DNA from 4 places in the Streptomyces sp. NPDC101191 genome. Region 1 is predicted to be linked to each of the others. Evidence: riboswitches for the same ligand, from Rfam matches in the RefSeq annotation. Region 1 holds a riboswitch; each other region holds the start of a gene.

Region 1 (7,495 bases):
TCGCCGTGGTCGGCGACGGCCGCCGCGGTGTCCACCCAGAGCCAGGTGGCCTCCTCGCGGGTCAGCACCTCGGGGGCGTCGTCCGGGTCGGTGCCCTCGTACTCGGCGAGCCACAGCAGCGCGTACGGGCGGAGGGACGGCTCGGCGACGGCGGCGCGGACCTCGGGCTCGGCCGGGGCGCCGACGACCCGCAGGGCCTCGAAGGCGAGGCCGCGCAGCAGGGCGTCCTCGCCGCGGGCGACGGCCAGCAGTTCGGCGACCGCGCTGGAGAGCGTGCGGGCGGCGAGCCAGGCGCGGTACTCGTCGCGGGCCGGGCCCGGGGTCAGCCGGGCGCAGCCGCGGAGCATGTCCTCGGCGGACTGCTCGATGTTGCCGGCCGGGCTCTGGGCGGCGACGCAGATCTGTTCCAGCTTGACCCAGACCGCCCAGTTGCCGAGCGGGGTCAGGGTGGCCTGCCGGCCGCCCTCCGGGGTCGCGCCGAGGGTCAGGGCGCCGACGGCGGCGAGGCCTTCCAGGGCCCAGTCGAGCAGCGGAGGCAGGCCCTCGGCGGCCGGGGCCGGCTCGACGGCGGCGTCGGGGACCGGGACCTCGCAGCGCTCCTCGCGCAGCTCGTCGACGCGCTGCCGGAGCAGGTCGAGCAGGCTCGGCACCGCCACGGGCCCGGCGGAGAGCTGGAGCAGCGAGAGGACCTGGGGGACGGCCTCGACGACCTCGGCGACGGCGCCCGGCGCCACGTCCTCGGGCGCCGGGTGGACCAGGGACCAGGCGTCGAACAGTGCGACCCAGCCGCGCAGCACGGCGGAGTCGTCCCGGTCCCAGGCCTGCAGCCGCCAGCCGGGGCGGGCGGTGTCGCCGTGCAGCTCGACGAGTCCGGCGAGCCGGGCCCGGTCCCAGCCGGCCCTGACCTGCCCGGGCGTCAGATCCAGTGCGGCGGCTGCCCGTTCCCCGTCCGGGGGTGCGGTCTCGGCCTGCCGGTCGACGGCCGCCCAGCGGGCGATCCGGACCGCGTCTGCGAGCACGGCCCGCGCCTGGAGGGCCAGTTCCGCGCGGGGCGGCGTCCCCTCCGGCGGCCGGGGCGCCGGGCGGGTACGCCGGGTCGTCACGGCCTTTCGCGCGGTGGCGAGGGCCCGCGGACGGACGAGTCGGAGTCTGGAGTTGCGCGCCAATGGTTCATCGGGCTTTCGAGACGTCACGGGGGCAGTCTTCCCGCTGACGGCCCGAAAGCCCAATCGGAATCCGCAACGCCGCCGCACGGCCGGGGCTTCGCCCCCGGCGGGGGGCCCAGGACGGGCGGAACGGAGCCCTCCCGGCCTCCGGGGCGCCTCTCGGGGCCGTGCGCTACAGGAGCGGGGTGAGGAAGCGGCGGACGGCCTCCTCGTAGCGGAGGGGGTCCGCGTTCCACATGGCGGCGTGGGGGGCGTCGCGGACCGAGGTGAGGGTGACGAGGTCCGGGCGGAGCTCGGCGAGGTGCTGCGAGGGGCCCCAGGGGGCGATGGTGTCGTCGGGACCGTGGAAGAGCAGGGTGGGCACGCGCAGCGCGCCGGGGGCGGCGGCCTCCTGGAGGCGGTCGCCGTGGAATCCGGTCCGGCCCTGGGCGGCGCGGACCGCGAGCGGGAGCAGCGGGCCGGGCACGCGGTGGGCGGCGGCCAGGTTGCGCAGGGTGGCCTCCCAGTCGAGGACCGGGGAGTCGAGGACGAGACCGCGGATGCGGTCGCGGACGCCGGAGCTCGCGGCGGCGTGCAGGGCCATGGCGGCGCCGGAGCCCCAGCCGTGCAGGACGACCTGGGCGGCGCCGCGCCGGACGGCGTAGCGGATGGCGGCGTCGACGTCGCGCCACTCGGAGTCGCCGAGGTGGCCGAGCCCGTCGGGGGCGGCGGGCGCCCCGGCGTCGCCCCGGTAGGCGGGGAGGAGGACGGGGATCTGCCGGCGCTGGAGGAAGGGGAGCAGGTTCAGTGGCTGCTCGCGGGTGGTGCCGAGGCCGTGCAGGGCGATCACCCAGGTGGAGCGGGCCCCGGGGACGAGCCAGGCGGGCAGGGCCCCGAGCTCGCCGGGGATCTCCACGTCCTCGTAGGAGAGGCCGAGGGCGGTCCCGGGGGTTCCGACGTGCAGCTGGGGGGTGAAGCGGACCCGGACGCCGGGGCCGAGGGTGCCGAGCTCGACGCGTTCGAGGCGGCGTACGACGGTGTCGGCGGTGTGCGGGACGCGGTCGAGGACCGGTCCGACGACCGCGTGCAGACCGTCGGCCTCGATGCCGTACGTGCCGGGGCGCAGCGAGGCCAGGCTGCGGGTCAGGGTGATCCGGCCCGGTCCCGTGCTGTGCACGGTGAGCTTGGGATCGCCGGGGAAGGGGCGCCCCGAGGGCACCCCGAGGGCGACGTCGCTGGCGTACCGGCCGGCCGCAACCGCGGCCGCGCCGAGACCGATCACCGTGGTGACGGCCACTGCCGTCGCTGTAGCCGGGCGCACGCTCCCAGTGTCGGCAGCCCGCCCGCGACGCGCCACCGGGCGGGGGATCCTTCGAGTGACGTGGGTCTCGTTTCCGGGTCCTCCGTGCGGCTGAAGTGGTCCACGGGGCGATACGGGGCGAGAGGGGAGGAAGCTACGCGCGTTGCGTGAGGCCCGGAACGGCACGGTTTACCCGGGGTCGCAGGCGACCACATCGTGGACAGCGCGTCCGCCCGACCCGTAAGCGGAATCTCCGGAACCTGGTTCGGGACACCACGTCGCCCGACCCAGTTCACCTTCCGTTCACCCAGGTTGCCTACGTTCAACGTGCCACTGACGTCAAACGATTGCCTGGGTAAATGGAACACATCACGCTGCTGCTCGCCATTGTGGTCGTGACAGCTCTCGTGTTCGATTTCACGAACGGTTTCCACGACACCGCCAACGCGATGGCGACGACCATCTCGACCGGTGCTCTCAAGCCCAAGACGGCGGTGGCCATGTCCGCCGTGCTGAACCTCGTCGGTGCGTTCCTCTCCGTGGAGGTCGCCAAGACGATCTCCGGCGGCATCATCAACGAAGAGGGCATTCGCACCGAAGTGATCTTCGCGGCGCTCGTCGGCGCCATCCTGTGGAATCTCCTGACCTGGCTGCTCGGCCTCCCGTCGAGCTCCTCCCACGCGCTCTTCGGCGGCCTCATCGGCGCCGCCGTGATGTCGGCCGGCTGGTCGGCCGTCAACGGATCGACCATCGTCACCAAGGTCCTCATCCCCGCGGTCGCCGCCCCGATCGTCGCCGGTCTCGCCGCGGCCGCCGCCACCAAGCTGACGTACCGCATCGGCGCCAAGCCCGGTGTGAAGGCCACGGCCAAGGGCTTCCGGGCCGGCCAGATCGCCTCCGCCGGTCTCGTCTCCCTCGCCCACGGCACCAACGACGCCCAGAAGACGATGGGCATCATCACCCTGGCCCTGGTCACCGGCGGCGTCCTCGCCCCCGGCTCCAACCCCCCGATGTGGGTCATCGTGTCCGCCGGCATGGCGATCGCGCTCGGCACCTACCTCGGCGGCTGGCGCATCATCCGCACCATGGGCAAGGGCCTCACCGACCTCCAGCCGCAGCAGGGCTTCGCCGCCCAGACCAGCGCCGCGACGGTCATCCTGGCCTCGTCCCACCTGGGCTTCTCCCTCTCCACCACCCAGTCCTGCTCGGGTGCCGTGATGGGCGCGGGCCTCGGCCGCAAGGGCGGTGTCGTCCGCTGGTCGACCGCCACCCGGATGTTCGTCGCCTGGGGTCTGACCCTGCCCGCCGCGGGCCTGGTCGGCGCCGCCGCCGAGTTCCTCACCAAGCAGGGCACCTGGGGCATCGCCGCCGTCGCGGTCCTCCTGGTCGCGGGCTCCGGCGTCATCTGGTCGCTGTCCCGCCGCAAGCCGGTCGACCACCACAACGTGACCGCGGACGACCTGGACACCGAGCCCGCGGGTGTCGTCACCACCGCCATCGCGGCCGTCACCCCGCCGCCGGCCGGCTCCGTCGCCGCCGTCGCGGACGAGGACCTGAAGACCACCATCCCCGCCCCGGGCCCGACGGACCCCGCCGCTCCCCCGGCCCCCGCCGCCGCGGTCTAAGGAACTGGAACCAAGCATGAAGATCGACTGGGCAGCTCTCGGCTCCGTCTTCGGAGTCAGCCTCGTGGCCACCGTCGCGCTCGTGGGCCTCTTCACCCTCGGCGTCGTCGGCCTCGGCAAGCAGGAGGAGGCCGCGGCGAACGGCGGCTCCGCCACCCTGGCCCGCACCGGCGCCTACCTCTGCTTCGCCCTGTGCGCGGCGGCCGTGGCGTACGGCATCTACCTGATCGTCATCTGACGCTCGGCGCACCGTCCGGCCGGGCGGTCCCCACCTTCGGGTGCGGGGCCGCCCGGCCGCCGTGTTTGTGGTGCTTCGCACAGTGACGCGACGCAGGTCAAGGGTGAGTTGACGGTTGTTCGCGGGGCGTGGTGGACTGCCGAGGCCATTACGGCGGCAAGCAGAGGAAGTCCGGTGCGAATCCGGCACGGTCCCGCCACTGTGACCGGTCCCGAGGGGCCGGGAGTCAGGAACTCTCGCCGCCGGTCACGTCGAGCCAGGGCGCGGACCCTGAGTGAGGACACAGTGCCATGCCCGGCCGCGGCCCCCGACCTTCCCGTGCCCGCATGCCCGCCCCCGCCACGCGCGTCTTCGCGTACGGAGCGGCGGCCGGCCTCGTCGTCGACCTGCTCGTGGGCGATCCGCGCCGTGGCCATCCCGTCGCCGCGTTCGGCCGGGCGGCCGGCGCCGTCGAACGCGTGCTGTGGCGCGACGACCGCGGCCGGGGCGCCCTGCACACCGCCGTCTGCGCGGGCGGCACCGTGGCGCTCGGCGTCCTCGCCGCCCGTACCGCGCGGGGCAGCCGCGCCGCCTCCGTCGCCCTGACCGCCGCCTCCGTGTGGGCCGTCGTCGGCGGTACGACCCTGGGGCGGGAGGCCCGCGCGATCGGCGGGGCGCTCCGGGCCGGTGACCTGGAGGTGGCCCGGGAGCGGATGCCGCACCTGGTCGGCCGCGACCCGCAGGCGCTCGACGGGCCCGCGATGGCCCGCGCGGTCGTCGAGTCCGTCGCCGAGAACACCTCCGACGCCGTCGTGGGCGCCCTCTTCTGGGGCGCGGTCGCGGGCGTGCCCGGCCTGCTCGGCTTCCGGGCGGTGAACACCCTGGACGCCATGGTCGGCCACCGGTCCGCCCGGTACCGGCGCTTCGGCTGGGCCTCGGCCCGGCTCGACGACCTCGCCGGCTGGCCGGGGGCCCGGCTCACCGCCGTCCTCACCACCGTCGCCGGCGGCGACCCGCGCGGGGCGGTGAGGGCCTGGCGCGAGGACGCCGGGAGGCATCCGAGCCCGAACGCGGGGCCGGTGGAGGCCTCGTTCGCCGGTGCCCTGGGCGTACGGCTCGGCGGGACCCTGTCGTACGGCGGGCGGGTCGAGCACCGGCCCGTGCTCAACGGGACCGGGCGGGCCGTCGAGGTGGCCGACATCGACCGGGCCGTCGCGCTGTCCCGCCGGGTGACCTGGCTGACCCTGGCCGCCTGTGCGGGCGGCCGCATGATCGCGAGTGCGCTGAGGAAGCGGAGGAACGTATGAGGGGTGGGGGGCTGCTCGTCGCCGGAACCACGTCCGACGCGGGCAAGAGCGTCGTCACGGCCGGCATCTGCCGGTGGCTGGTCCGGCGGGGCGTGAAGGTCGCGCCGTTCAAGGGGCAGAACATGTCCCTCAACTCCTTCGTCACGCGGGACGGCGCGGAGATCGGGCGCGCGCAGGCCATGCAGGCGCAGGCGGCGCGGGTCGAGCCCAGCGCGCTGATGAACCCGGTGCTGCTGAAGCCCGGCAGCGACCGCTCCAGCCAGGTCGTGCTCATGGGCAAGCCGGTCGGCGAGCTCAGCGCGCGCGGGTTCTTCGGGAAGTCCGCAGGGTCGTCCTCCGGGAAGGGCCTGGCCGGAGGACGGCGGGAGGAGCTGTTCGAGCCGGTCCTCGCATGCCTGGAGGAACTGCGGGGCACGTACGACGCCGTGATCTGCGAAGGGGCGGGCAGTCCGGCCGAGATCAACCTGCGGCGCACGGACATCGTGAACATGGGCATCGCGCGGGCCGCGCGGCTGCCCGTCGTGGTGGTCGGCGACATCGACCGGGGCGGGGTGTTCGCCCAGTTCTTCGGGACGACGGCGCTGCTCTCACCCGAGGACCAGGAGCTCGTCGCGGGCTATCTCGTGAACAAGTTCCGCGGTGACGTGACCCTGCTCGAACCCGGGCTCGACATGCTGCACGGCCTCACCGGGCGCCGGACCTTCGGCGTCCTGCCGTACGCGCACGGTCTCGGCATCGACGAGGAGGACGGCCTGCGGGTCTCGCTGCGGGGCGCCGTGCGCGAGTCGGTCGTGGCGCCGCCGCTGGGCGAGGACGTGCTGCGGGTCGCGGTCTGCGCCGTGCCGCTGATGTCCAACTTCACCGACGTGGACGCGCTCGCCGCCGAACCGGGCGTCGTCGTCCGCTTCGTGGACCGGCCCGAGGAACTCGTCGACGCGGACCTGGTCGTCGTGCCGGGGACCCGGGGCACCGTCAAGGCGCTCGCCTGGCTGCGCGAGCGGGGTCTCGCCGACGCGCTCGCCCGGCGGGCCGCCGAAGGGCGCCCGGTGCTCGGCATCTGCGGCGGCTTCCAGGCCCTCGGCGAGCGCATCGACGACGAGGTCGAGTCGAGGGCGGGCACTGTCGACGGCCTCGGGCTGCTGCCCGTGCGGGTCCGTTTCGCGCAGGAGAAGACCCTGGCCCGGCCGGTGGGCGAGGCACTCGGCGAGCGGGTCGAGGGCTACGAGATCCACCACGGCGTGGCCGAGGTCCTGGGCGGCGAGCCGTTCCTGGACGGCTGCCGCGTCGGGGCGGTCTGGGGCACCCACTGGCACGGCTCCCTGGAGAGCGACGCCTTCCGCCGCGCCTTCCTCCGCGAGGTCGCGGCGGCCGCCGGGCGCCGCTTCGTCCCGGCTCCCGACACCTCCTTCGGCACCCTCCGCGAGGAGCAGCTCGACCGCCTCGGCGACCTGATCGAGGAGCACGCCGACACGGACGCGCTGCTCCGCCTGATCGAGCGGGGCGCACCGCAGGGGCTGCCGTTCGTGCCGCCGGGGGCGCCGTGACCGCCCCGCTCGCACCGCCCGCCCCGATCCCCGTACGACTCGAAGGAGTGACCACCCGATGAGTACCCGCTATCCGTTCACCGCCGTCGTCGGCATGGACGACCTGCGGCTCGCGCTGCTGCTGAACGCCGTCAGCCCCGCGGTGGGCGGTGTGCTGGTCCGCGGTGAGAAGGGGACCGCCAAGTCCACGGCGGTCCGCGCGCTCGCGGAGCTGCTGCCGGAGGTCGCGGTGGTCGCGGGCTGCCGCTTCAGCTGCGACCCGGCCTCGCCCGACCCCGGCTGCCCGGACGGCCCGCACGGCGAGGGGGCGCGGGAGGCGCGGCCCGCGCGCATGGTGGAGCTGCCGGTGGGCGCGTC
Region 2 (7,495 bases), on a different contig from region 1:
GCCGGGGGTGAGCCGGCCGCCCTTCTCGGCCTGCTCGATCATGTGGAGCGCGGGGCGGTCCTTGACCGAGCCGGTGGGGTTGCGGTCCTCCAGCTTGGCCCAGATGCGGACGTCGTCCGACGGGGAGAGCCGGGGCAGTCGGACCAGCGGCGTGTTGCCGACCGCCGCGAGCGGGGAGTCGTAACGCATGGGGACCGGTCCGCTCAGACCATGCCGCCGGCGACGGCCGGCAGGATGGTGACGTTGTCGCCGTCGGCGAGCTTGGTCTCGATGCCGTCGAGGAAGCGCACGTCCTCGTCGTTCAGGTAGACGTTGACGAAGCGGCGCAGCTTGCCGCCGTCGACGATGCGGGCCTCGATCCCGGTGTGGCGGGACTCCAGGTCGGCGAAGAGCTCGGCGAGGGTCTCGCCCTTGCCCTCGACGGCCTTGGCGCCGTCGGTGTAGGTGCGGAGGATGGTCGGGATGCGGACCTCGATGGCCATGACGTGGGCTCCTGTCGGAAGGGACGGAATGGGCGCGCGGCTCTCTGGCCCCCGCGCGAGGGGGGTCGTGCTGGGAATGCGCTCGGGCCGGTGGTTCAGAGCGCAGCGCGCGGCGGACACATCGCGCTGGCGAGGCGGCACAGGTCGACGTGCAGGCGCGCCGTGAGCAGGGGTGTGCCCGGCGTCTCTTCGCTCACGTCGTGGGAAACCATGCGGTCATCGTATCGATTCCCGGTCCGGGTTCCGGAATGTGATCTCACATGACGGACAGATCGCGTTCGACTGCCGGACGGGGTGCCGGAGGGGTGAGGTAGACGACGAGCGGACTGCCGGTCCGCGGATGCGGGATGACCTCGGCTTCGACCCCGTAGACCTCGTGCAGCAGGGCCGGGGTCAGCACCTCGGCCGGTGTGCCCTCGGCGAGGATCCGGCCGCCCTTGAGGACGTAGAGGCGGTCGCAGTAGGCGCCGGCGAGGGTGAGGTCGTGCAGCGCGAGGAGGTTGCCGGTGCCCAAGTGGCGCACGAGGGAGAGGATTTCCAGCTGGTAGCGGATGTCCAGGTGGTTGGTGGGCTCGTCGAGGACGAGCAGCTCGGGTTCCTGGACGAGGGCGCGGGCGACCAGGGCGCGCTGCCGTTCGCCGCCGGAGAGCCCGGGGTACGGGCGCTCGGCGAGGTCCGCGATGCCGACCCGGGTCAGCGCCGCGTCGGCCCGGGCGAGGTCCGCCGCGCTGTCGCCCTCCCAGAAGCGCTTGTGCGGGGAGCGGCCGAGGGCGACCAGCTCGCGGACGGTCAGCTCGAACTCGGCGGAGCTCTCCTGTGGCACGGTCGCCACCCGGCGGGCCCGCTCCCGCGGCCCCATCGCGCGCAGGTCGGCGCCGTCGAGGAGGGCGTGGCCGCCGGTGGGCGCGAGGGTGCCGTAGACGCAGCGCAGCAGGGTGGTCTTGCCGCTGCCGTTGGGGCCGACGAGGCCGACGGTCTCGCCGGGGCGGACGACCAGGTCGGCGGCGTGCAGCCGGTCCTCGTACGACATCCCCCGCACGCGCAGTCCGGTCATGCGGGCACTCCTTCCGCGCGGCGGCGCATCAGCCAGAGGAAGAACGGGCCGCCGGTGAGGGCGGTGAGGACGCCGACGGGGATGTCCTGGGGCGCGGCGAGGGTACGGGCGGCGAGGTCGGCGAGGACCAGGGCGACGGCCCCGCCGAGGGCGGCGACCGGCAGGAGCCGGCGGTGCGGTGCGCCGACGGCCAGCCGGGCGGCGTGCGGGACCATCAGGCCGACGAAGCCGACGGCGCCGCTGGCCGCGACCATGACGGCGGTGACCAGGGAGGCGAGGACGAAGACGGCGGCGCGGAAGCGGGCGGTGTCCAGGCCGAGGACGGTGGCGCCCTCCTCGCCGACGAGCAGCAGGTCGAGCGGCCGGGCGAGGGTGAGCAGGAGGCCGATGCCGACGGCGAGGACGGCGGCGGGCAGCACGAGGCTGTCCCAGCGGGCGCTGCCGAGGCCGCCGAGGGACCAGAACAGCGCCTCCTGGAACTGTTCGGGCCGGCCCGCGACGACCAGGAGCAGGGTGGTGAGCGCGGACAGGATGTAGGAGACGGCCACGCCCGCGAGCACGAGCCGGGCGCCGGTGAGGGTGCCGCCGCGCCGGGCGAGGGCGTAGACGAGGACGAGCGAGAGCAGGGCGCCGGCGAAGGCCCCGGCGGGCAGGGCGACGCTCGTGGTGAGGCCGCCGGCCACGCCGAGGACGAGGACGCCCACGGCGCCCGCGGAGGCTCCGGAGGAGATCCCGAGCAGGAAGGGGTCGGCGAGCCGGTTGCGGACGAGGGCCTGGAGGACGGCACCGACGACGGCGAGTCCGGCGCCCACGATCGCGCCGAGCAGCACCCGGGGCAGGCGTACGTCGAGCACGATCGTGCGGTACGGGGAGGGCCCGGCCCGCCCGGTCAGGGCGTCGAGCACCTGGCCGGGCGGGACGCGGACGGAGCCGAGCGCGAGCGAGGCGACGACGGCCGCGGCGAGCGCCACGAGCAGCCCGGCGACGACGGCCGGGTACCGCTGCGCGGGGCTCATCGGGCGGGGTGCAGCTGGGCGGCGAGCTTGTCGACGGCGGCGGGGGCCCGCACGCCGAGGACCGTGTCGGAGAGCGGCATGACGGCGAAGCGGCGGTTCCTGATCGCGGGGACCTCACGCAGGGCGGGGTCGTCGAGCAGGCGCTTCTTCTTCTGCTCGACGGTGGTGGTCCCGTAGTCGTAGATGACGACGACCTCGGGCCGGCGGGCCACGACCTGTTCCCAGGTGGCGTCGCCGAAGGTCTTGTCGAGGTCGGCGAAGACGTTGCGGCCGCCGGCACGGGTGATGATCTCGTTGCCGATGCCCTTGCCGCCGGCGGTGAACGCGGTCTTGTCGCCGCTGTCGTAGACGAAGACGGAGACGGGGGCGACTCCCCCGAGGCGCTTCTCGGCGCCGGCGACGGTGTCCTTCGCCGTGCGGACCCAGGCCTCGGCCCGGTCGGCGGCGCCGAAGGTGCGTCCGACCTCGTCGACCTCGCGGTAGAGGTCGGCGAAGGAGCTCCTGCCGGTCGGGCAGGACTCGGTGTTGAGGCGGGTGGCGATCCCGGAGCGCTCCAGGTCGGGGCGGGCGCGGCCGGCGGTGGCGTCGAAGGCGGAGGCGTACCCCCCGTAGACGAAGTCCGGGTCCGCGGCGAGCAGCGCCTCCTTGGAGGGGTACTCCTTCGCGAGCACGGGGACGGAGTCGTAGGCCTTCCGGTAGGCCGGGAGGACCGCGTCGTCGAGGTAGGCGGTGCCGGCCAGGGACTTCTCCAGGCCGAGGGCGAGCATGACCTCGGTGACGTGCTGGTTCATGGTCACCGCGCGGTGCGGCGGCGCCTGGTAGGTGGTCGTCACACCGCAGTTGGTGACGGTGTACGGGAAGCCGGGCGCGGGCCGGGCCGAGGGCGTGCCGGCGGGGGCCGAGCAGGCGGCGAGAAGGGATATCAGCGCGGCGGCGGGCAGCAGCGGCGTACGGCGCCAGGACATGACGGAACGGGCCTCCTGACGGGGATCTCCGCGTCCCCGGTCGGTGGTGGGAAGGCGGCAGGTCAGTTCCTGGCTTCCACCCCGGGAGGGTGGTCACAGTGGCGGGACCGTGCCGGATTCGCACCGGCTTCCTGGTTCCTGCCGCCCGTTGGTCGCGCTCAGTCTCGCATGATCATCGGGCGGTCACCCGTACGCCTCGACGACCTTGACCTCTTCCTCCGTCACGACGCCGTCGACGATCGTGTAGGAGCGGAACTGGAAGGGGCCCGCGCCGTCGGTGTCGGCCGTGGAGACGAGGACGTAGTGGGCGTTCGGCTCGTTGGCGTAGGAGATGTCCGTGCGCGACGGGTAGGCCTCGGTCGCGGTGTGCGAGTGGTAGACGATCACGGGCTCCTCGTCCCGGTCGTCCATGTCGCGGTAGAGCTTCAGCAGGTCCCCGGAGTCGAACTCGTAGAAGGTGGGCGAGCGCGCGGCGTTCAGCATGGGGATGAAGCGCTCGGGGCGGCCGCTGCCGACCGGACCCGCGACCACGCCGCAGGCCTCGTCGGGGTGGTCCGCACGGGAGTGTTCCACGATCTGGTCGAACAGGGCTCGGGTGATGGTCAGCATGCCGACAGGATAAGCAGACGGGCCGCCCCGTACCGAGGAGTGGTACGAGACGGCCCGAATGCCGAGACGATGCAGGTCAGGACCGCTTGGCGAAGGCGACGCCCTCGGGGTTGCGGGCCTTGAGCACCAGGTAGGAGACGGCCAGGAGCAGACCCCAGACCGGCGCGCCGTACAGCGCGACCCGGTTGTCCTGGTCCATGCCCATGGTGACGATGACCATGCCGATGAAGGCGAGCGAGAAGACGCTGAACCAGATGCCGCCCGGCGCCTTGAACGAGGACTGCGGCAGCTCGCCCCGGTCGGCCTTGAGCCGGTAGCGGATCTGGCAGATCAGGATGACGATCCAGGCCCACATGCCGGAGATGGTGGCGAAGGAGACGACGTAGTTGAACGCCTCGCCGGGCCACTGGTAGTTGATCCAGACGCCGACCATCATCAGCGCGGCCGAGACGGTGGTGCCGACCAGCGGGGTGCCGGACTTCGTGAGCTTCGTGAAGACCTTCGGGCCCTGGCCGTTGAGCGCGAGGTCGCGCAGCATGCGGCCGGTCGAGTACATGCCCGAGTTGCAGGAGGACAGGGCCGCCGTCAGGACGACGAAGTTGACGATCGCGGCGCCGATGCCGAGGCCCATCTTCTCGAAGGCCGCGACGAACGGGCTGACGCCCGGCTTGAACGCGGTCCACGGGACGACGGAGAGGATCATGATCAGCGCGCCGACGTAGAAGACGGCGATGCGCCACGGCACGGTGTTGATGGCCTTCGGCAGGACCGTCTTCGGGTCCTTCGACTCGCCCGCGGTGACGCCGACCAGCTCGACGGCGAGGAAGGCGAACATGACCATCTGAAGGGTCATCAGGGTCGAGAAGATGCCGTCCTTGCCGGCGAAGAAGCCGCCGTCGTTCCACAGGTGGGTGACCGAGGCGGTGTCGCCGGCGTCGGAGAAGCCGAGGGTGAGGATGCCGGCACAGATGAGGATCATGCCGACGATCGCGGTGACCTTGACCATCGAGAACCAGAACTCCAGCTCACCGAAGAGCTTCACGGAGATCAGGTTGGCGCCGTAGAGGATCACGGTGAAGACGAGGGCGGACAGCCACTGCGGGATGTCCCACCAGTACGTCATATAGGTGGCGGCGGCGGTGACTTCGGTGATGCCGGTGACGACCCAGAAGAGCCAGTAGGTCCAGCCGGTCACGAAGCCCGCGAAGGGGCCGATGAACTCTCGCGCGTACTCCGAGAAGGAGCCCGACACGGGGCGGTACATGAGGAGTTCACCGAGCGCCCGCATGATGAAGAAGATGACGAGGCCCGCGATGGCGTACGCGAGGATCAGGCTCGGTCCCGCGATCGAGATGCCCTTGCCCGCGCCGAGGAAGAGGCCGGTGCCGATGGCGCCGCCGATCGCGATCATCTGGATCTGACGTGCACCGAGTGCCCGGTGGTAGCCCTCGCCCGCCGCGGTGTCCGCGGCCCCGTTGCCGTCGTGCTGCTGGTCGACCTGCGCAGAGGTCATGGTGGTGCGCCTTTCTCCATGCTGATCCGCGCACCGGCCGGCTCGGCCGTCTGTGCTGCGGACCAGGTCCTGATCCCCCCGGATGTGGAATGGAGTGCCACCGGCGGTCAGCCGGTCGAAGCGCCCCCGGGAACAGGGGTGGCGTCCCCGGGTGGTCGTGAAGATTTATCACGCGCTTAACCGTGATCGAGGACCCCATACGTGAGCTGCGCCACACGAAAAGAGGGTGGAAAGGGACTCAACGGAGCAAAGCGGGGCTCTTTGATAACGCATTCGTTATCCGGATTTGAGCGTCCGCTGAGCGAACACCCTCCGTGGGCGGGTGTCCAGCCGTGCCGGTGTCCGCCCGCGCGACCGGGGTCGCGCCTTCCGGACCAGGCCGGGCCGGGCACCGTGGGCCCGGCCCGATCCCGGAGGACACGCGCTACGGCATCAGCGTCTCGACGAGCGACTCCTGGAGCCCGCCGAGCCACAGGTACGCCATCACCATCGGCTTGCGCGGATCGGAGTCGGGCAGCCGGTACAACTGCTCGCTCTCGTCGTCCTCGGTGACGTCCAGGCGGGTGCCGATGGTCAGCCGCAGGTCGTTGAGCGCGCCGAGCCACGCACGGGACTCGTCGGGGGTGAGCTTGAGGACCCCGCCGCCCTCGCCGGCCGCCGCGGAGGCGAGCGCGTCGAGACTGCGGACCACCATGAGCGCGTCCTGGCGCTTGCGCGCCCGCAGGTCGTTCTCGGTGAAGCGGCGGAAGTCGGCCGCCGCCTGGCGCAGCTCGTCGGTGTCGTCCCCGTACGCGTCGGGGAAGAGCCGGCGCAGCGCGGGGTCGGCGGGCGGCTCGCTCGGGCCCTCGGCGAAGAGAGCGGCCAGCGGGTCCTCGCCCTCGACGGGCTCGTCCCCGGGGCCGATCAGCTCCATGAGCTGGACGGCGAGGGAGCGCAGGATGGAGATCTCGACCTCGTCGAGCGCGACGGCCGCGCCGCCGCCCGGGAGGGACTCGAAGTGGCCCGCCATCAGCCGCGGTCCTGGGAGAGGGTCGCCCACAGCCCGTAACCGTGCATCGCCTGCACGTCCCGTTCCATCTCCTCGCGGGTGCCGCTGGAGACCACCGCGCGGCCCTTGTTGTGCACGTCGAGCATCAGCTTGTGCGCCTTGTCCTTGGAGTAGCCGAAGTACGCCTGGAAGACGTAGGTGACATAGCTCATCAGGTTGACCGGGTCGTTGTGCACGAGGGTCACCCAGGGCACGTCGGGTTCGACGACGGCGGAGACCTCCTCGGCCGATTCGGTCCGTTCGATCTCGATAGGCGCAACGCTCACTTACCCCATGCTGCCACCCCGACCCACAGGTCGCACAAACGGGTCACCCTTGGCACGCCGCACGTTTCCCCAGTATTCGTCAGAGTGACGAATAGTGCGGTAGCATCCTCACATGAACGCTGCGGACCTTGGGCTGCCGGTGGACGTGCCGTCGACCGCGCTCTTCACCGACCAGTACGAGCTGACCATGCTCCAGGCGGCCCTCAGGGCCGGCACGGCGGACCGCCGGTCCGTCTTCGAGGTCTTCACCCGCCGACTGCCCGAGGGGCGGCGCTACGGCGTGGTGGCGGGCGTCGGACGGGTCCTGGACGCCGTCGAGAACTTCCGCTTCGACGCGGACGTGCTCGGCTTCCTGCGCGAGCGGGGCATCGTCGACGAGCCGACCCTGGAATGGCTCGCGCGCTACCGCTTCTCCGGCGACATCTGGGGCTACCCCGAGGGCGAGGTGTACTTCCCCGGCTCGCCGATCCTGCGGGTCGAGGGCTCCTTCGCCGAGTGCGTGCTCCTGGAGACCGTCGTCCTGTCGATCCTCAACCACGACT
Region 3 (7,495 bases), on a different contig from region 1:
GCGGCGGTCCGCAGCCAGGTCAACCCCGACAAGCTGGTCCGCGCCACCGAGCTGTGGGCCGCCACGGACCACGGGGAGGGCCCGCTCCACACCCTCTGAGGAGATGTGACGCGGGTCACATGCGAATCCTGTCAGGAAACCGGGGGCCGCCCGGTTCAAGGGGCGACACCACGCCGGACAACGGCGGACCCCGCTCAGACAGGAGCACGGACATGCAGCACCGCATCGTCGTCCTCGGAGCCGGCTACACCGGAGCCATCGCCGCCGGCCGCCTCGCCAAGCGGCTGCACCGCGAGGACGTCACCATCACCCTCGTCAATCCCGAGCCCGACTTCGTGGAGCGCGTCCGGCTCCACCAGCTCGCCGCCGGCCAGGACCTCCGGCCCCGCCCGTTCGCCGAGATGTTCGCCGGCACGGGCGTGGAGCTGAGGCTCGCCGAGGTCACCGCCGTGGACGTGGAGCGCCGGACGGTCGCCGTCACCGGAACCGACGGACCGGCGGAGCTGGCGTACGACACCCTGGTCTACGCCCTCGGCAGCGGCTGGAACGACGGCGACGTCCCCGGCACCGCCGTGCACGCCCACGAGCTGTCCAGCCGGCCGGGCGCCCGCCGGCTCCGCGAGCGCCTCGCCGCCCTGCCCGCCGGCCGGCCCGTGGTCGTCGTGGGCGGAGGCCTGACCGGGCTGGAGGCCGCGACCGAGATCGCGGAGGCCCGCCCGGACCTCGCCGTCTCCCTGGCCACCCACGGCGTCCTGGGCGACTGGCTCTCGGTGAAGGGCCGCGCCCATCTGCGGAAGGTGACCGACCGGCTCGGCATCGAGGTCCACGAGCACGCGGCGGTCACCGCCGTGGCGGCGGACGGCGTGACGACCGCGGACGGCCGGACCGTCCCCGCCGACGTCACCGTCTGGACCACCGGGTTCGCCGTGCACCCGATCGCCCAGGGCACCACCCTGGAACTCGGCGAGGGCGGCCGGATCCTGGTCGACGCGACGATGCGCTCGGTCTCCCACCCGGACGTGTACGCCGTGGGCGACGCGGCGCTGGCGATCGGCCCCCAGGACAAGCCGCTGCGCATGTCCTGCGCCTCGGGTGTCCCTATGGCCTGGCAGGCGGCCGACGCCATCGCCGCCCGGCTCACCGGCGCCAAGGTCCCCCACATCTCCATCCGTTACTTCCAGCAGTGCATCTCCCTCGGCCGCAAGGAGGGCCTGATCCAGTTCGTGACCGCCGACGACCGTGCGGTCGACCGCGCGCTGACGGGTCGTCTGGCGGCTCTCTACAAGGAGCTGATCTGCAAGGGCGCGGCCTGGGGCGTCGCCACCCCGACGTCGGGCATGCCGTCCCGACGCCGCCGGGTCGTACGCCAGGGGACCGGGGTTCCCACCCCGGCCGAGGCAACCGCCTGAACCCCCATCACGTCCTCAGAACCGGAGCCCCGGGACGCAGAGCCGGGGCTCCGGGACGGGCGGCCGTCGTACGGCGCCTCGTCCCGGGCGACGGCTCGGGCGCTTTCGAACGACCCAAGCGCTTTCGAACGGCTAAGTCCCCTACCCCCGAAAGGCGTTACTATGCGCGCCTGCGACCAGCTTTCACACCATCTTTGCTGGGGGTTCCGAAGATGAACGTTCTGCGTACGCCTACCGTTTCGCTCGTCATTCCGGTCTACAACTCGATGCCGTACCTGGAACTGACCCTCCAGTCGATCGAGCAACAGACCATCGGCCTGGACGCCATCGAGGTCGTCGCCGTGGACGACGGCTCCACCGACGGCAGCGGCAAGGTGCTCGACGCGTGGGCCGACCGGCATCCGGGGGTCATGAAGGTCATCCACCAGGAAGCGTCCGGCGGGCCGAGCCGACCGCGGAACGTGGGGCTCGACCAGGCCACCGGCACCTACGTGTTCTTCGTCGACGGGGACGACTGCCTCGGTCCCGAGGCGCTGGAGCGGCTGGTCGCGACGGCCGAGAAGAACGGCTCGGACACCGTGCTCGCCAAGCTGGTCGGCGTGGGACGCCGGGTGCCCAAGCAGGTCTTCGCGAAGAACGTCGCCAAGGCGGACCTGTCGAAGGGCGACGTCTACTACACCCTGATGCCCTTCAAGCTGTTCCGGCGCGAGCTCATCGAGAAGCACGGCCTGCGCTTCCCCGAGCACATGCGGGTCAGCGAGGACCAGCACTTCGTCGCCCGCGCCTATCTGCACAGCAAGGTCATCTCGATCGTCGGCGACTACGACTGCTACTACGTCGTGAAGCGGGGCGACAACGGCAACATCACCGCCGACTGGCTCGACTTCCCCGTCGCCCTGCAGCAGGCCGACGAGATGGTCTCTCTCGTCACCGGACTCACCGAACCCGGCCCGCTGCGCAACCACCTCATCGGCCGGCACGTCACCGTCGAGATGATCCGCCGGTTCGACCAACTCCTCACCGACTGCGACGCCGAGGAGTTCCGGCGCATGGTGGAGCTGGCCCGGCCGTACGCGCTGAAGTGGATCAGCCCCGAGATCCTCGCCGAGAAGTCCGTCCACGAGAAGCTCGTCGCGCACTGCCTGCGCGAGGGGCTGGTGGACGAGCTCGCCGCCGTCGTGCGGTGGAACCGCGACGGGCAGCCCGGCAAGGCCGTGATCCGCGACGGACGGCTGTACGCGGCACCACCGTTCCCGGCCGTCGAGTCCCCGCTGCACGCGGAGTTGTGCGACATCACCACCGCCGCCCTCGGCGTCAGCCCGCGCCGCCGAGTCGAGCGGCTCGCCTGGCGCGGCACCGTCCTGGAGCTCTCCGGATACGCCTACCTCGACCAGGTCGACACGGACGACCTGGTGACCGAGCTCGTCCTCCGGCACGCCGGCACCGGGCGCGAGATCGCCCTCCCCGCCGAGCAGGTCCCCTCTCCGCATCTGACCGTCACCCGCGGCAAGGAGACCTACGACTACGGGCGGGCCTGCTTCCGCGCCTCCGTCGACCTGGCCACCGCCGACGGCGGCACCGTCCTCCCCAAGGGCGACTGGCACCTCTCGCTGCGCTGCACCTCGCACGGCCTGAGCGCCCGCGGCAGCCTCGGCGGCGCCCTCGGCGGCAAGGTCAGCAAGCGCGCCGACGAGCACGCCGTCTCGCTGCCCGGCTCGGGCAGGAAGCCGCACACCGTACGGATCGGGCCGCGCGGCGACCAGCTGGTCCTCCAGATCAAGCCGGCCCCGTCGGCGGTCTCCGCGTACGCCCTCAGCTACGGGTGGAAGGCCGCCCGCGCGGTCAAGGCCCGGATCAACTGGCAGTAGCCGCGCGCCCCCGGCGGGCCGCGGCCGGCTCACGTCCGCCATCATGCGGTGCATGAAGCTGCGTTGCGCGATCCTCGACGACTACCAGGGCGTCGCCCTCTCCTCCGCCGACTGGGGCCCGCTCGACGGGCGGGTCGAGGTGCGCGTCCTGCGGGAGCACCTCGTCGACCGGGACCAGCTCGTCGCCGCCGTCGAGGACTGCGAGATCCTCGTCGTGATGCGGGAGCGCACCCCCGTCGACGCCGCGCTCCTCGCCCGCCTGCCCCGGCTGCGGCTGCTGATCACCTCCGGGATGCGCAACGCGTCCGTCGACGTGGCCGCCGCCCGCGCCCGGGGCGTCACCGTCTGTGGCACGGACAGCAGTTCCGTACCGCCCAGCGAACTCACCTGGGCGCTGATCCTGGGGCTCGTCCGGCAGGTGCACACGGAGAGCCGGGCGATGCGCGACGGCGGACCCTGGCAGTCGACCGTCGGCGCGGACCTGGAGGGCCGCACCCTCGGCCTCGTCGGCCTCGGCAGGATCGGAGGTCGCACGGCGCGGATCGGGCAGGCCTTCGGCATGGACGTGATCGCCTGGAGCCCGAACCTCACCGACGAGCGCGCGGCCGGGCACGGCGTACGGCGCGCGGCCTCGCTCCACGAACTGCTCGGAGCCGCCGACGTCGTCTCCCTGCACCTGGTGCTCTCCGACCGCACCCGCGGCCTGATCGGGGAGCCGGAACTGCGGGCCATGCGCCGGAGCGCGTATCTCGTCAACACCTCACGGGCCGGTCTCGTCGACGGCCCGGCACTGCTCGGCGCCCTGCGCGAGGGCCGGATCGCGGGGGCTGGCCTGGACGTGTACGAGACTGAGCCGCTGCCCGCCGACGACCCGCTGCGCACCCTGCCGAACGTCCTCGCGCTGCCGCACCTCGGCTACGTCACCGAGGGCAACTACGCCCGCTACTTCGGCCAGGCGGTCGAGGACATCGAGGCCTTCCTGGACGGCACGCCGGTGCGGGAGCTGGCCTGATCCGAAAGAAACCGGCCTGGAACGCGACCGGCCCCGCCCGCCTCATCGGGCGGACGGGGCCGGTCGCGTCGGCGCGGCACCGGGTTCAGGCGGCCGGTGCGGCCGCCCCGACGGCTTGCGCCGTCTCCGTCCTCGGTGCGAGGAGCCGTTCCGCGAGCAGCCCGAAGGCGAGTCCGAAGACCACCCACAGGGCCGCCTGGATGCCCAGCGTCGCGAGCCGGAAGTCCCACAGCACGGCGGCGGGGAAGGTACCCGCCACCGAGTCCTCGTTCCCGGGCAGGAACGCGCAGGCGATCCCGACCGCGGCGACGAAACCGAGGCCCGCGACGACGGTCGCGTTCCAGTTGCCGAGGCGCGGCGCGAGCCGGCGGCCCGCGACGACCGCGGCGATGCCGAGCAGCACGCTCAGCAGGATCATCAGGAAGAACAGCGTGGTGCGCTTCCCGATGGTGTCCGGATTGCCGACGGCCGGAGGGGTCGCCGGGTACTTCAGGAACGGCACCAGATACACCGTGGTGAAGGCCGCCGCCGCGACGAGCGCCGCGGTGGCCTTCGCGGTGAACCGGCCGACCCGGCCCAGGACGAAGCAGAACGCCAGGGAGGCGATGCCGCCGAGGGCGACGCCGTAGACGAGGACGCCGGTGGCGAGACCCGCGGTGGACTGCAGGTCCCGGCTGACGATCTCCTCCTCGGAGTCGGCCTGGGTGGCCGCTCCGTTGGCGCCGTGGTCGTGCGCCGGCGCGGCGTGCTCCGCCTTGGCGGCGGCCTCCTCGACGGCGATCGAGGCGTTGACGGACGGCTCACCGGCGACGTAGGCGACGGCGAAGGCGAACAGTCCGGCGATCAGACCCGCGAGCAGGCCGCGGAGCAGGAGTCTTCCGACGAGCGAGCCCGTGGGGGCGGTGGGGACGTGAGCGGGGGACGACATGACTGCGGTGGCCCCTCAGTGGCAGGGGAAACCGAGCAGGTGACGTCCGTCGTGCACCCACTCGTGCACGTCGCTGCCGGCGAACAGAGAGGTGGCACCCTGCTCCGCGCCGACGAAGTAGAGCGCGACGAGCATCAGGACACCGACGAACAGCGCCCAGGGCAGCACGGCGCGGACCGGCAGCGTGAGCGGGACCGTGACGGCGGGGGTGGACGGAACGGCGGGCGACGCAATGGCCTCGGCCATGGTGGAACCTCCTCGGGAACTCGCGTCCCATACGGTGGTGCGCGACGACGGTCGTCGGGTCTGACTCACCGCCCACGGGCTGGGGGCGGCTCACAGTGGCGCGACCGTGCCGGACTTGCACCGGGCTTCCGTCTCGCCGTCGTCGTTCATATGGAAATGTCGACTGACGGTACCGCGCCGATCACTACACGCCAAGACCGCCTGAAACGCTGAGGGATGAATCACCCATGACCACGCCCACGTCCGCGCCCGGGACCGGCAGCGGGACCGTGCGCCTCGCCCTGATCGCGCCCGCCATGAACCGGGGCCTGCGCGAGGCGCGGTTCGACGACGCCGGTCCGCTGGAGCCGCCGCGGGACGGGAGCGTCGCCCCGCTGTGCCCCGGGCCCCGGGTCCGGCTGCTCCGTTCGCCGTCGCCCCGCTGCGCGCACACGGCCGCCCTCCTCGGCCACGCGGACGTGGCCGCCGAACCGGCGCTCGCGGGCTGCGCGATGGGCCGGTGGCGCGGCCGGAGCCTGGACGAACTCAGCGCCGGCGAACCGGAGTCGGTGGCCGCGTGGCTGTCCGATCCGGCCGCCGCCCCGCACGGCGGCGAGTCCCTGCGGGAACTGCGCGCCCGGGTCGCGGACTGGATGGACGCCCTGGAGCCGGGCACCGTCATCGCCTTCGCGGAGGCGGACGTGATCCGCGCGGGCGTCGCGCACGCGCTGGGCGCACCGGAGGCGGTCTTCTGGCGCCTCGACGTGCGCCCGCTGGAACGGGTCGAGCTGTCGGGCCGCTCGGGGCGCTGGAACGTGCGCCTGGGAGCGCCGGCCGGCTGATGCCGCCCGTCAACCGAGTCCCGACCGGGCGAGGTCCAGGAACTCCTCGTCCGTGAGGCCGAGGCGCCGGGCCTCGGCGGCCAGCTCCCGCAGGCGCTCGACGAGCTGGGCGCGGCCGGGACCCTGCGCGCCCGCCACGATCACGGCGCCCCGGCCGCGGCGCAGCTCGATCAGGCCCTCCTCGCGCAGGCGTTGGTAGCCGCGCAGCACGGTGTGGACGTTGACGCCGAGGGAGTCCGCGAGCTCCCTGGCGGCGGGCAGGCGTTCGCCGGGGGCGGCGGTGCCGTCGGCGAGGGCGCCGCGGACGCAGGCGGCGATCTGGTCGCCGAGCGGGGCGGCGGAGGCGGGGTCGACCCGGAAGAGCACGGTCAGATCCTCTCAGTCCCGGCGATGTCCCGCTCAGGCACGGGTGACCAGCGTGTTGAGCAGGCCCGCGGCGGTCGCCGCGTCGCCGACGGTCACGACGAACTCCCAGCCGCCCGCCCGGCGTACGACGAGGGCCTCGCCGGAGCGCAGGACGAGACCGGAGCGGTGCGACCGGGTGCGGTAGCCCCAGCCGCCGAACTCGGCGAACGCGTCGACGTCGCGCACGCTCGCCGAGACCACCTCGTCGAGCGGGATCCGGATGCGCGGGCGGGACACCAGGGACGGGGTGACGGTCAGGCCGCGCCGGTCGACGGTGACCCGGACCTGCGAGAGCGCCAGCCCGGGCACCCCGACGACCAGGCCCACCAGGCCGATCAGGGCGTACGGCCAGGGGCCGAGGAACAGGGCCAGGAGCAGCCCCGCGGCGCCCGCGAGGAGGAAGCCGGCGGAGAGCGCGCCCGTCGCCCGCGAGCCGGTGACGCACGACCAGCCGGCCAGCTCGTGCGCGCCGAGGTCGAGACGGGGCTCACGGACCGGATCGGGCGTCCCGGGCGGGGGCTTCGGTACGAGGCGGGTGAGCGCGAGACCGGCGAGCGCGGCGAGTCCGGCGACGCCGGCGGCCAGGGAGAGCAGGGCGAGCGGGAAGCGGGCGTCGGGAGCGTCCGTCGCGGCGGCGTTGGCCCGGAGGAGCAGGTCGAGCAGGGCGACGGCGAAGCCAGCGGTGGCCCAGGCACCCCAGAGCGCGGAGCGCCGGACCAGCAGGGTCCAGCCGGCCCCGAGGGTGAGGAGCAGGGCGGTGCTGAGGGCGGCGTAGGTGCCGAGGCCGGTGAAGCCGTCCGGCCGGC
Region 4 (7,495 bases), on a different contig from region 1:
CGTGGCCGTCGCCGTGGTCCACAAGGGCAAGGTCGTGGCCCTGAAGGGGTACGGGGTGCGGAAGTCCGGTGAGAAGGCCGCCGTGGACGCCGACACGGTCTTCCAGCTGGCGTCGGTCTCGAAGCCGATCGCCTCCACGATCGTCTCCGGAGCGGTGGGCGTCGACGGCTGGACCCAGCCCGTCGCGCCGCGCGTGCCGGGCTTCGCCCTCAAGGACCCCTGGGTGACCTCCCATGTGACGGTCGCCGACCTCTTCTCGCACCGCAGCGGGCTCCCGGACCACGCCGGCGACCTCCTGGAGGACCTCGGCTACGACCGGGCGTACATCCTGTCCCACCTGCGCTACGAGCCCCTCACGCCGTTCCGCGCGAGCTACGCCTACACCAACTTCGGCCTGACGGCGGCCGCGCAGGCCGTCGCCGACCGGAAGGGCGTGCCCTGGGAGAAGCTCGCCGACGACGTCCTCTACAAGCCGGCCGGCATGAACTCCACCAGCTCGCGCTTCGTGGACTTCGAGAAGGCCTCCGACCGGGCCTGGGGGCACGTCAAGGTCGACGGCGTCTGGAAGCCCGAGTTCGTCCGGGACCCGGACGCGCAGTCCCCCGCCGGCGGCGTCAGCTCCAGCGCCCGGGACATGGCGACCTGGCTGAGGCTGCAGCTGGCGAACGGCAAGCTCGACGGCCGGCAGATCATCGGCGCCGACGCCCTGGAGCGCACCCACTGGCCCGAGTCGGTGCTCGCCCCGCCCCCCGCCCCGGCCGGCCGGGCCGGCTTCTACGGCCTGGGCTGGAACGTGAGTTACGACGACGAGGGCCGGCTCCGGCTCTCCCACACGGGAGCGTTCGCCGAGGGCGCGCACACCAACGTCACGATGCTGCCGGGCGAGCAGCTCGGCATCGTCGTCCTCACCAACACCTCACCGGTCGGCGTCGCCGACGCGGTCGCCCTCGACTTCTTCGACATCGCCCAGACCGGGCGGGTCAGCCGTGACTGGATCCCCCTCGTGAACGCGCTGTACGCGCAGGAGGAGGAAGCGGGCCGCTCGAAGACCGACTACGCCCACCCGCCGGCCGACGCCGCGCCCGCCCGGTCCGCCGACACCTACACGGGCACCTACACCAGCCCGTACTACGGAAGCGCGCAGGTCGTCGCCGGCCCGAACGGCACACTGACCCTCCGACTGGGCCCGAAGCCCCAGTCGTACCCCCTCACCCACTACGCCGGCGACACGTTCAGCTTCGAGACCGCCGGCGAGAACGCCGTCGGCCGCACCGGGGTCACCTTCACCCCGGACGGGAGGGCGTTCACGGTCGAGTACCTGAACACGGAGGGGCTGGGGACGTTCACCCGCAGCGGCGGCTGACGGCCGCCGCCCGGCGTGGACGGCGTAGGGCTACTCCTCCGGATAACGCCGCGGCGTCCAGGCGATCGTCCGGCCGTCGGCGCGTTCGGTGACCTGCGTCTGCGACGAGCCGATCAGCAGCAGCGTGCGCATGTCGACCTCGGCCGGGTCCAGGGTCTTCAGGGTCAGGATGCGGACCGACTGCTCCGGCCCGCCGACGTCGCGGGCGACGACCACCGGGGTGTCGGGGGAGCGGAGTTCCAGGAGGAGGTCGCGGGCGGCGGCCACCTGGTGGGTGCGGGAACGCGAGCCCGGGTTGTAGACGGCCAGGACCAGGTCGGCCTCGGCGGCGGCGCGGACGCGGCGGGCGATGACGTCCCAGGGCTTGAGGCGGTCGGAGAGGGAGAGGGTGGCGTAGTCGTGGCCGAGGGGGGCGCCCGCCGCGGCGGCGGCCGCGTTGGCGGCGGTCACGCCCGGGAGGACGCGTACGGGGATGTCGGCGTACCGCTCCTCCGAGGCGACCTCCAGGACCGCCGTCGCCATGGCGAAGACGCCCGGGTCGCCGCCCGACACGACCGCGACGCGGCGGCCGCGGCGGGCCAGGTCGAGGGCGAACTCGGCGCGCTCCGACTCGACCTTGTTGTCCGAGCCGTGGCGGCGCTGGCTCGCCCGCAGGGCCGGGACGCGGTCGAGGTACGTGGTGTAGCCGACGAGGTCGTCGGCGTTGACGAGCGCGCCGCGGGACTCGGGGGTCAGCCACGGTGCTCCGGCCGGGCCGGTGCCGACGACGACGACCTCGCCGCCGGTCTCCCGGGACTCGGGGGCCACGGCGTCGATGCGGGAGGGGAGGACGGCCACCGAGAAGTACGGGACGGAGGCCGGGTCGACGTCGGCCAGGGCGTCCGTGCGCTCGCCCGCCATGAACGCGCGCTCCACGTAGCGCGCGTCCTCCAGGCGGCCCGCTCGCTCCAGGGCCCGCCGTACGGTCGGGAAGGTGCGGCCGAGCTTCATCACGACGGCCGAGTCGGTGCCCGCGAGGCGGGCGGTCAGCTCGTCCTCCGGAAGGGTGCCGGGGATGATCGTCAGCACCTCCTCCGCCTCGCACAGCGGCTCGCCCAGCCGGGCGGCGGCGGCGCTCACGGACGTGACGCCGGGGATGACGGTGGTGTCGTAGCGGTGCGCGAGCCGCTTGTGCATGTGCTGGTAGGAGCCGTAGAAGAGCGGGTCGCCCTCGGCGAGGACGGCGACCGTGCGCCCGGCGTCGAGGTGGGCGGCGAGGCGGGCCGAGGCCTCCTCGTAGAAGTCGTCGAGCGCGCCCCGGTAGCCGCCGGGGTGGTCGGTGGTCTCCACCGTGAGCGGGTACACCAGCCGCTCCTCGATGTGGTCCTCGCGCAGGTGCTCGGCCGCGATGGAGCGCGCGATGGACCGGCCGTGGCGGGCCGAGTGGTACGCGACCACGTCGGCCTCGGCGATGGCCTTCACGGCGGCCACGGTCATCAGGTTCGGGTCGCCGGGCCCGAGGCCCACGCCGTACAGCTTGCCGGTCACTTCTGGATCTCCGCTTCGTGCGCGAGGGCGTTGAGGGCCGCCGCGGTCATGGCGCTGCCGCCACGCCGGCCGCGGACGACGAGGTACTCCAGGCCGAGGGTGTTCGCGGCGAGGGCGTCCTTGGACTCGGCGGCGCCGATGAAGCCGACCGGGATGCCGAGTACGGCGGCGGGCCTGCCGGCGCCCTTCGCGATCATCTCCAGGAGGTGGAAGAGGGCGGTCGGCGCGTTGCCGATGGCGACGACGGAGCCCTCCAGGCGGTCCCGCCACAGCTCCATGGCCGCGGCCGAGCGCGTGGTGCCGAGCTCGGCGGCGAGCCCCGGGACCGCCGGGTCGGACAGGGTGCAGACCACGTCGTTGTCGGCGGGCAGCCGCTTGCGGGTGACCCCGCTGGCGACCATCTGCGCGTCGCACAGGATGGGGGCGCCCGCGCGGAGCGCGGCGCGGGCCGAGGCCACGACACCGGGGGAGTACGCGACGTCCTGGACGAGGTCGGTCATGCCGCAGGCGTGGATCATCCGCACCGCCACCGTGGCGACGTCGGCGGGCAGGTCCGCGAGATCCGCCTCGGCGCGGATCGTGGCAAAGGAGCGGCGGTAGATCTCCGCCCCGTCCTTCTCGTACTCGAACATCCTGGGGCTCTCGCTCATCTCGTCGTGGTCGTGGTGCGGGCCGTGGCGACCGCTTCGGGCAGGGAGGTACGGGGTGTGGGGACGCCGGCCACCAGATAGCCGCCGTCGCCGGTGGCGAGGACGTCGACCCAGGTGCCGTGCGGGTGGCCGCAGCGGCGTTCGCAGCCGGAGAAGTGCACGGGCAGGAGCCCCGCGGGCGCCCGGCGGGCCTCGGCGCGCACGTCGTCGAGGGCCTTGGCGCAGCCGGGGCGCCCGGTGCACGCGGTGACCCGGGCGCCGGGCGCGTCGGGGCCCGTGATCAGGCCGTGCGCGGCGAGTTCGGGGAGCCGGGCGGGGGCGGTGCGGACGACCGCTCCGCGCCAGGGCGTCAGCCGGATCCCGTCCGCGGGCGGCAGCGCCCGCAGCTGGGCGCCGGTCAGCCGGCCGAGGGGGGCGAGGACGTACACCGCTGCCGCGCCGAGGGCTCCCGGCACGGGCGGCGCGCCCTGCGGGAGCGGGGAGTCCGGCGCGGCCTCGGCCCGGATCCCGGCCTCCTCCAGCGCTCCGGTCAGGTCCGGCGCGTGGCCGGCGGGCAGTTCCCGTACCCGCCAGGCGCCGGTCCCGGCCGCCGCGGCGGTGTCCAGGAAGGCGAGCGCGGCGGCCAGGGCGGCGCGGGGCGCGTCGGCGGCGGGGACGCGGAGGACCTCGGGGCCCACCCGGAGGTCCGCGCCCGACGGCCCTGCGACCAAGGTCACATCGCCGCCGAGTCCGGCGACGTCGCCGCGCCCGTCGTCGAGGACGAAGAGAAACCGGCCCGAAAGGGACGCGGCCCGGGGCTCGTCGCACAGCAGCGCGTCCAGTTCGCGCACCCACAACTGCACGTCCCCGTGGCCGAGTCCGTCGAGGCCGGCGGCCGGCGAGGCGACGATGTTGCGCACCCGCTCGTGGGTGGGGGAGGGCAGCAGGCCGGCGGCGTCGAGGAGAGCGGCGAGCTCGGCGCCGCAGCCGTCCCGGAGGCCGCGCAGCTCGGCGTTGCCGCGCGAGGTGACACTGATGCCGCCGTCGCCCAGGGCCTCGGCAGCGGAGGCCAGCATCTCCACCTGACCTGCCGTCAAGAGGCCGCCGGGCAGGCGGAGTCGGGCCAGGAAGCCGTCGTCGGCGGCGTGCAGACGCAGCGCCCCCGGGCATGCGTCACCACGGTCCCGTATGAGTGGTTCGCCCCGTTCGGGCGAGCGGTGAGGGGTGGGCGGCATGGCGGCGAGCATACCCACGGCCCCGCGGCCGACCGAGGGCTCGCGCGGGGGTGTGATCAGGCCTACTCGCCCGCACCGCCCCACCCGTGGACCCGCACGATCTAGGATGCAGACCGGCATGGGGTCCCAGGACCCCGGGGAGGAAGCCCGGTGAGAATCCGGCGCGGTCCCGCCACTGTGAGCCGGTCCCGGGCACCCGGGCGACCGGTGAGTCAGGAACTCCCTTCCCCAGGCTCTCGGCTTCGCCCGAGCAGGGGAGGCCCCAACCCATACGACCACCCGGGGCGCGGACAACCCCGAGGAAGGCCTGAGCTCGCCATGCTCCTGCTGCTGTCGCACTCCGACACCGACCTGCTCAGCGCCCGTGCGGCGAACGCCGCCGAGGGCCCGGTCGCCTACCGCTTCGCCAACCCGGCCCGGCTGCCCCACGCCGACCTCCCCGCACTCCTCGACGGCGCCGAACTCGTCGTCGTCCGCCTCCTCGGCGGCCTGCGCTCCTGGCAGGAGGGCCTGGACACGGTCCTCGCCGCCGGGAAGCCGGTGGTCGTGCTCAGCGGCGAACAGGCGCCCGACGCCCAGCTGATGGAGGCCTCCACGGTTCCGGTCGGCGTCGCGACCGAGGCCCACGCCTACCTCGCGCACGGCGGCCCGGCCAACCTGGAGCAGCTGGCCCGCTTCCTGTCCGACACGGTCCTGCTGACCGGCCACGGCTTCGAGCCCCCGGCGCCCGCCCCCACCTGGGGCCCGCTGGAGCGGACCGCGAGGAACGAGACCGGCCCGACGGTCGCCGTGCTCTACTACCGCGCCCACCACATGAGCGGCAACACCGCCTTCGTCGGCGCCCTGTGCGACGCCGTCGAGGAGGCCGGCGGCCGGGCCAAGGCGCTGTACGTGGCGTCCCTGCGCGCTCCCGAGCCGGAGCTCCTCGACGAGCTGCGCGGTGCCGACGCCATCGTCACCACCGTCCTCGCTGCCGGCGGCACCAAGCCCGCCGAGGCGCAGGCCGGCGGCGACGAGGAGGCCTGGGACGCCGGCGCGCTCGCCGCGCTCGACGTGCCGATCCTGCAGGCGCTGTGCCTGACCGGCTCGCGCGCCGCGTGGGAGGAGAACGACGAGGGCCTGTCGCCGCTCGACGCCGCCAGCCAGGTGGCCGTCCCCGAGTTCGACGGGCGCCTGATCACGGTCCCGTTCTCCTTCAAGGAGATCGACGAGGACGGCCTCCCGGCGTACGTCGCCGACCCCGAGCGGGCCGCCCGGGTGGCCGGCATCGCCGTCCGGCACGCCCGCCTCCGGCACATCCCGAACGCCGAGAAGAAGCTGGCGCTCGTCCTCTCCGCGTACCCGACGAAGCACTCCCGGATCGGCAACGCGGTGGGCCTCGACACCCCCGCCTCGGCCGTCGCCCTGCTGCGCCGACTGCGCGCGGAGGGCTACGACTTCGGCCCGGTCGAGGACATCCCGGGTCTCGTCTCCGGCGACGGCGACGAGCTGATCTACGCCCTCATCGAGGCCGGCGGCCACGACCAGGACTGGCTCACCGAGGAGCAGCTGGCCCGCAACCCCGTCCGCATCCCGGCCGCCGACTACAAGCGCTGGTACGCCGAGCTGCCGGCCGAGCTGCGCGAGCAGGTGGAGGAGCACTGGGGCCCGGCGCCCGGCGAGATGTTCCTCGACCGCTCGCGCAACCCGGAAGGCGACATCGTGCTCGGCGCGCTGCGCCGGGGGAACCTGCTGGTCCTCATCCAGCCGCCGCGCGGCTTCGGCGAGAACCCGATCGCGATCTACCACGACCCCGACCTGCCGCCGTCCCACCACTACCTGGCGGCCTACCGCTGGATCGCCGCCCGGGCCGAGGACGGCGGCTTCGGCGCCGACGCGATGGTGCACCTGGGCAAGCACGGCAACCTGGAGTGGCTGCCCGGCAAGAACGCGGGCCTGTCCGCCGCGTGCGGCCCGGACGCGGCCCTCGGCGACCTGCCGCTGGTCTACCCGTTCCTCGTCAACGACCCGGGCGAGGGCACCCAGGCCAAGCGCCGGGTGCACGCGACCCTCGTCGACCACCTGGTGCCGCCGATGGCCCGCGCCGACTCCTACGGCGACATCGCGCGGCTGGAGCAGCTGCTCGACGAGTACGCGCAGATCAGCAGCATGGACCCGGCGAAGCTGCCCGCGATCCGCGCCCAGATCTGGACGCTGATCCAGGCCGCGAAGCTGGACCACGACCTGGGCATGGACGACCGCCCGGACGACGACGGTTTCGACGACTTCCTGCTGCACGTCGACGGCTGGCTGTGCGAGGTCAAGGACGCCCAGATCCGCGACGGTCTGCACGTCCTCGGCGGCGCCCCGACCGGCCCCGAGCGGGTCAACCTGGTCCTGTCGATCCTGCGCGCCCGCCAGATCTGGGGCGGCACCCAGGCGCTGCCCGGTCTGCGCGAGGCCCTCGGCCTGGACGAGTCGGCCGCGACCCGGACGACCGCCGACGAGGCGGAGGCGAAGGCGCGCGAGCTGGTCGAGGCGATGGAGGCCGCCGACTGGGCCGTGGACGCGGTCCCGGCCCTGGCCGAGCCGTACGGCCCCGAGGTCGCGGACGTGCTGCGCTTCGCCTGCGAGCAGGTCGTGCCCCGGCTCGCCGCGACCACCGACGAGCTCGACCACGCCGTCCACGCGCTGAACGGCGGCTTCGTGCCGGCCGGCCCGTCCGGCTCGCCGCTGCGCGGCCTGGTCAACGTCCTGCCGAC

What was found. A riboswitch is a leader RNA that binds a small molecule or an ion and turns the genes downstream of it on or off. The one in region 1 is predicted to bind cobalamin.
Region 2: linked by a shared signal. The riboswitch ahead of ACIRQF_RS34385 (ABC transporter substrate-binding protein) and the one ahead of ACIRQF_RS25830 (cobalamin biosynthesis protein) in region 1 are both predicted to bind cobalamin.
Region 3: linked by a shared signal. The riboswitch ahead of ACIRQF_RS14630 (CbtB-domain containing protein) and the one ahead of ACIRQF_RS25830 (cobalamin biosynthesis protein) in region 1 are both predicted to bind cobalamin.
Region 4: linked by a shared signal. The riboswitch ahead of cobN (cobaltochelatase subunit CobN) and the one ahead of ACIRQF_RS25830 (cobalamin biosynthesis protein) in region 1 are both predicted to bind cobalamin.

What each region holds. Positions count from the first base shown of each region.
Region 1 covers NZ_JBIWOU010000006.1:612,762-620,256, reverse strand. Annotated here, with positions in the region: gene ACIRQF_RS25850 (hypothetical protein) at 1-1,193, opposite strand, end outside; gene ACIRQF_RS25845 (alpha/beta hydrolase) at 1,339-2,466, opposite strand; gene ACIRQF_RS25840 (anion permease) at 2,805-4,070, shown strand; gene ACIRQF_RS25835 (hypothetical protein) at 4,087-4,308, shown strand; cobalamin riboswitch at 4,424-4,567, shown strand; gene ACIRQF_RS25830 (cobalamin biosynthesis protein) at 4,635-5,594, shown strand; gene ACIRQF_RS25825 (cobyric acid synthase) at 5,591-7,138, shown strand; gene ACIRQF_RS25820 (putative cobaltochelatase) at 7,197-7,495, shown strand, end outside.
Region 2 covers NZ_JBIWOU010000012.1:103,314-110,808, forward strand. Annotated here, with positions in the region: gene ACIRQF_RS34360 (PLP-dependent cysteine synthase family protein) at 1-189, opposite strand, end outside; gene ACIRQF_RS34365 (MoaD/ThiS family protein) at 204-482, opposite strand; gene ACIRQF_RS34370 (putative leader peptide) at 578-694, opposite strand; gene ACIRQF_RS34375 (ABC transporter ATP-binding protein) at 739-1,536, opposite strand; gene ACIRQF_RS34380 (FecCD family ABC transporter permease) at 1,533-2,552, opposite strand; gene ACIRQF_RS34385 (ABC transporter substrate-binding protein) at 2,549-3,517, opposite strand; cobalamin riboswitch at 3,560-3,690, opposite strand; gene ACIRQF_RS34390 (Mov34/MPN/PAD-1 family protein) at 3,701-4,126, opposite strand; gene ACIRQF_RS34395 (amino acid permease) at 4,203-5,639, opposite strand; gene ACIRQF_RS34400 (DUF2017 domain-containing protein) at 6,064-6,648, opposite strand; gene clpS (ATP-dependent Clp protease adapter ClpS) at 6,648-6,953, opposite strand; gene ACIRQF_RS34410 (nicotinate phosphoribosyltransferase) at 7,066-7,495, shown strand, end outside.
Region 3 covers NZ_JBIWOU010000003.1:312,846-320,340, forward strand. Annotated here, with positions in the region: gene ACIRQF_RS14605 (RNA polymerase sigma-70 factor) at 1-99, shown strand, start outside; gene ACIRQF_RS14610 (NAD(P)/FAD-dependent oxidoreductase) at 213-1,409, shown strand; gene ACIRQF_RS14615 (glycosyltransferase family 2 protein) at 1,622-3,277, shown strand; gene ACIRQF_RS14620 (D-2-hydroxyacid dehydrogenase family protein) at 3,330-4,289, shown strand; gene ACIRQF_RS14625 (CbtA family protein) at 4,375-5,217, opposite strand; gene ACIRQF_RS14630 (CbtB-domain containing protein) at 5,233-5,463, opposite strand; cobalamin riboswitch at 5,499-5,639, opposite strand; gene ACIRQF_RS14635 (histidine phosphatase family protein) at 5,691-6,284, shown strand; gene ACIRQF_RS14640 (GntR family transcriptional regulator) at 6,294-6,650, opposite strand; gene ACIRQF_RS14645 (hypothetical protein) at 6,684-7,495, opposite strand, start outside.
Region 4 covers NZ_JBIWOU010000003.1:325,164-332,658, reverse strand. Annotated here, with positions in the region: gene ACIRQF_RS14695 (serine hydrolase) at 1-1,363, shown strand, start outside; gene ACIRQF_RS14690 (precorrin-2 C(20)-methyltransferase) at 1,394-2,890, opposite strand; gene ACIRQF_RS14685 (precorrin-8X methylmutase) at 2,887-3,522, opposite strand; gene ACIRQF_RS14680 (cobalamin biosynthesis protein CobG) at 3,537-4,766, opposite strand; cobalamin riboswitch at 4,858-4,997, shown strand; gene cobN (cobaltochelatase subunit CobN) at 5,073-7,495, shown strand, end outside.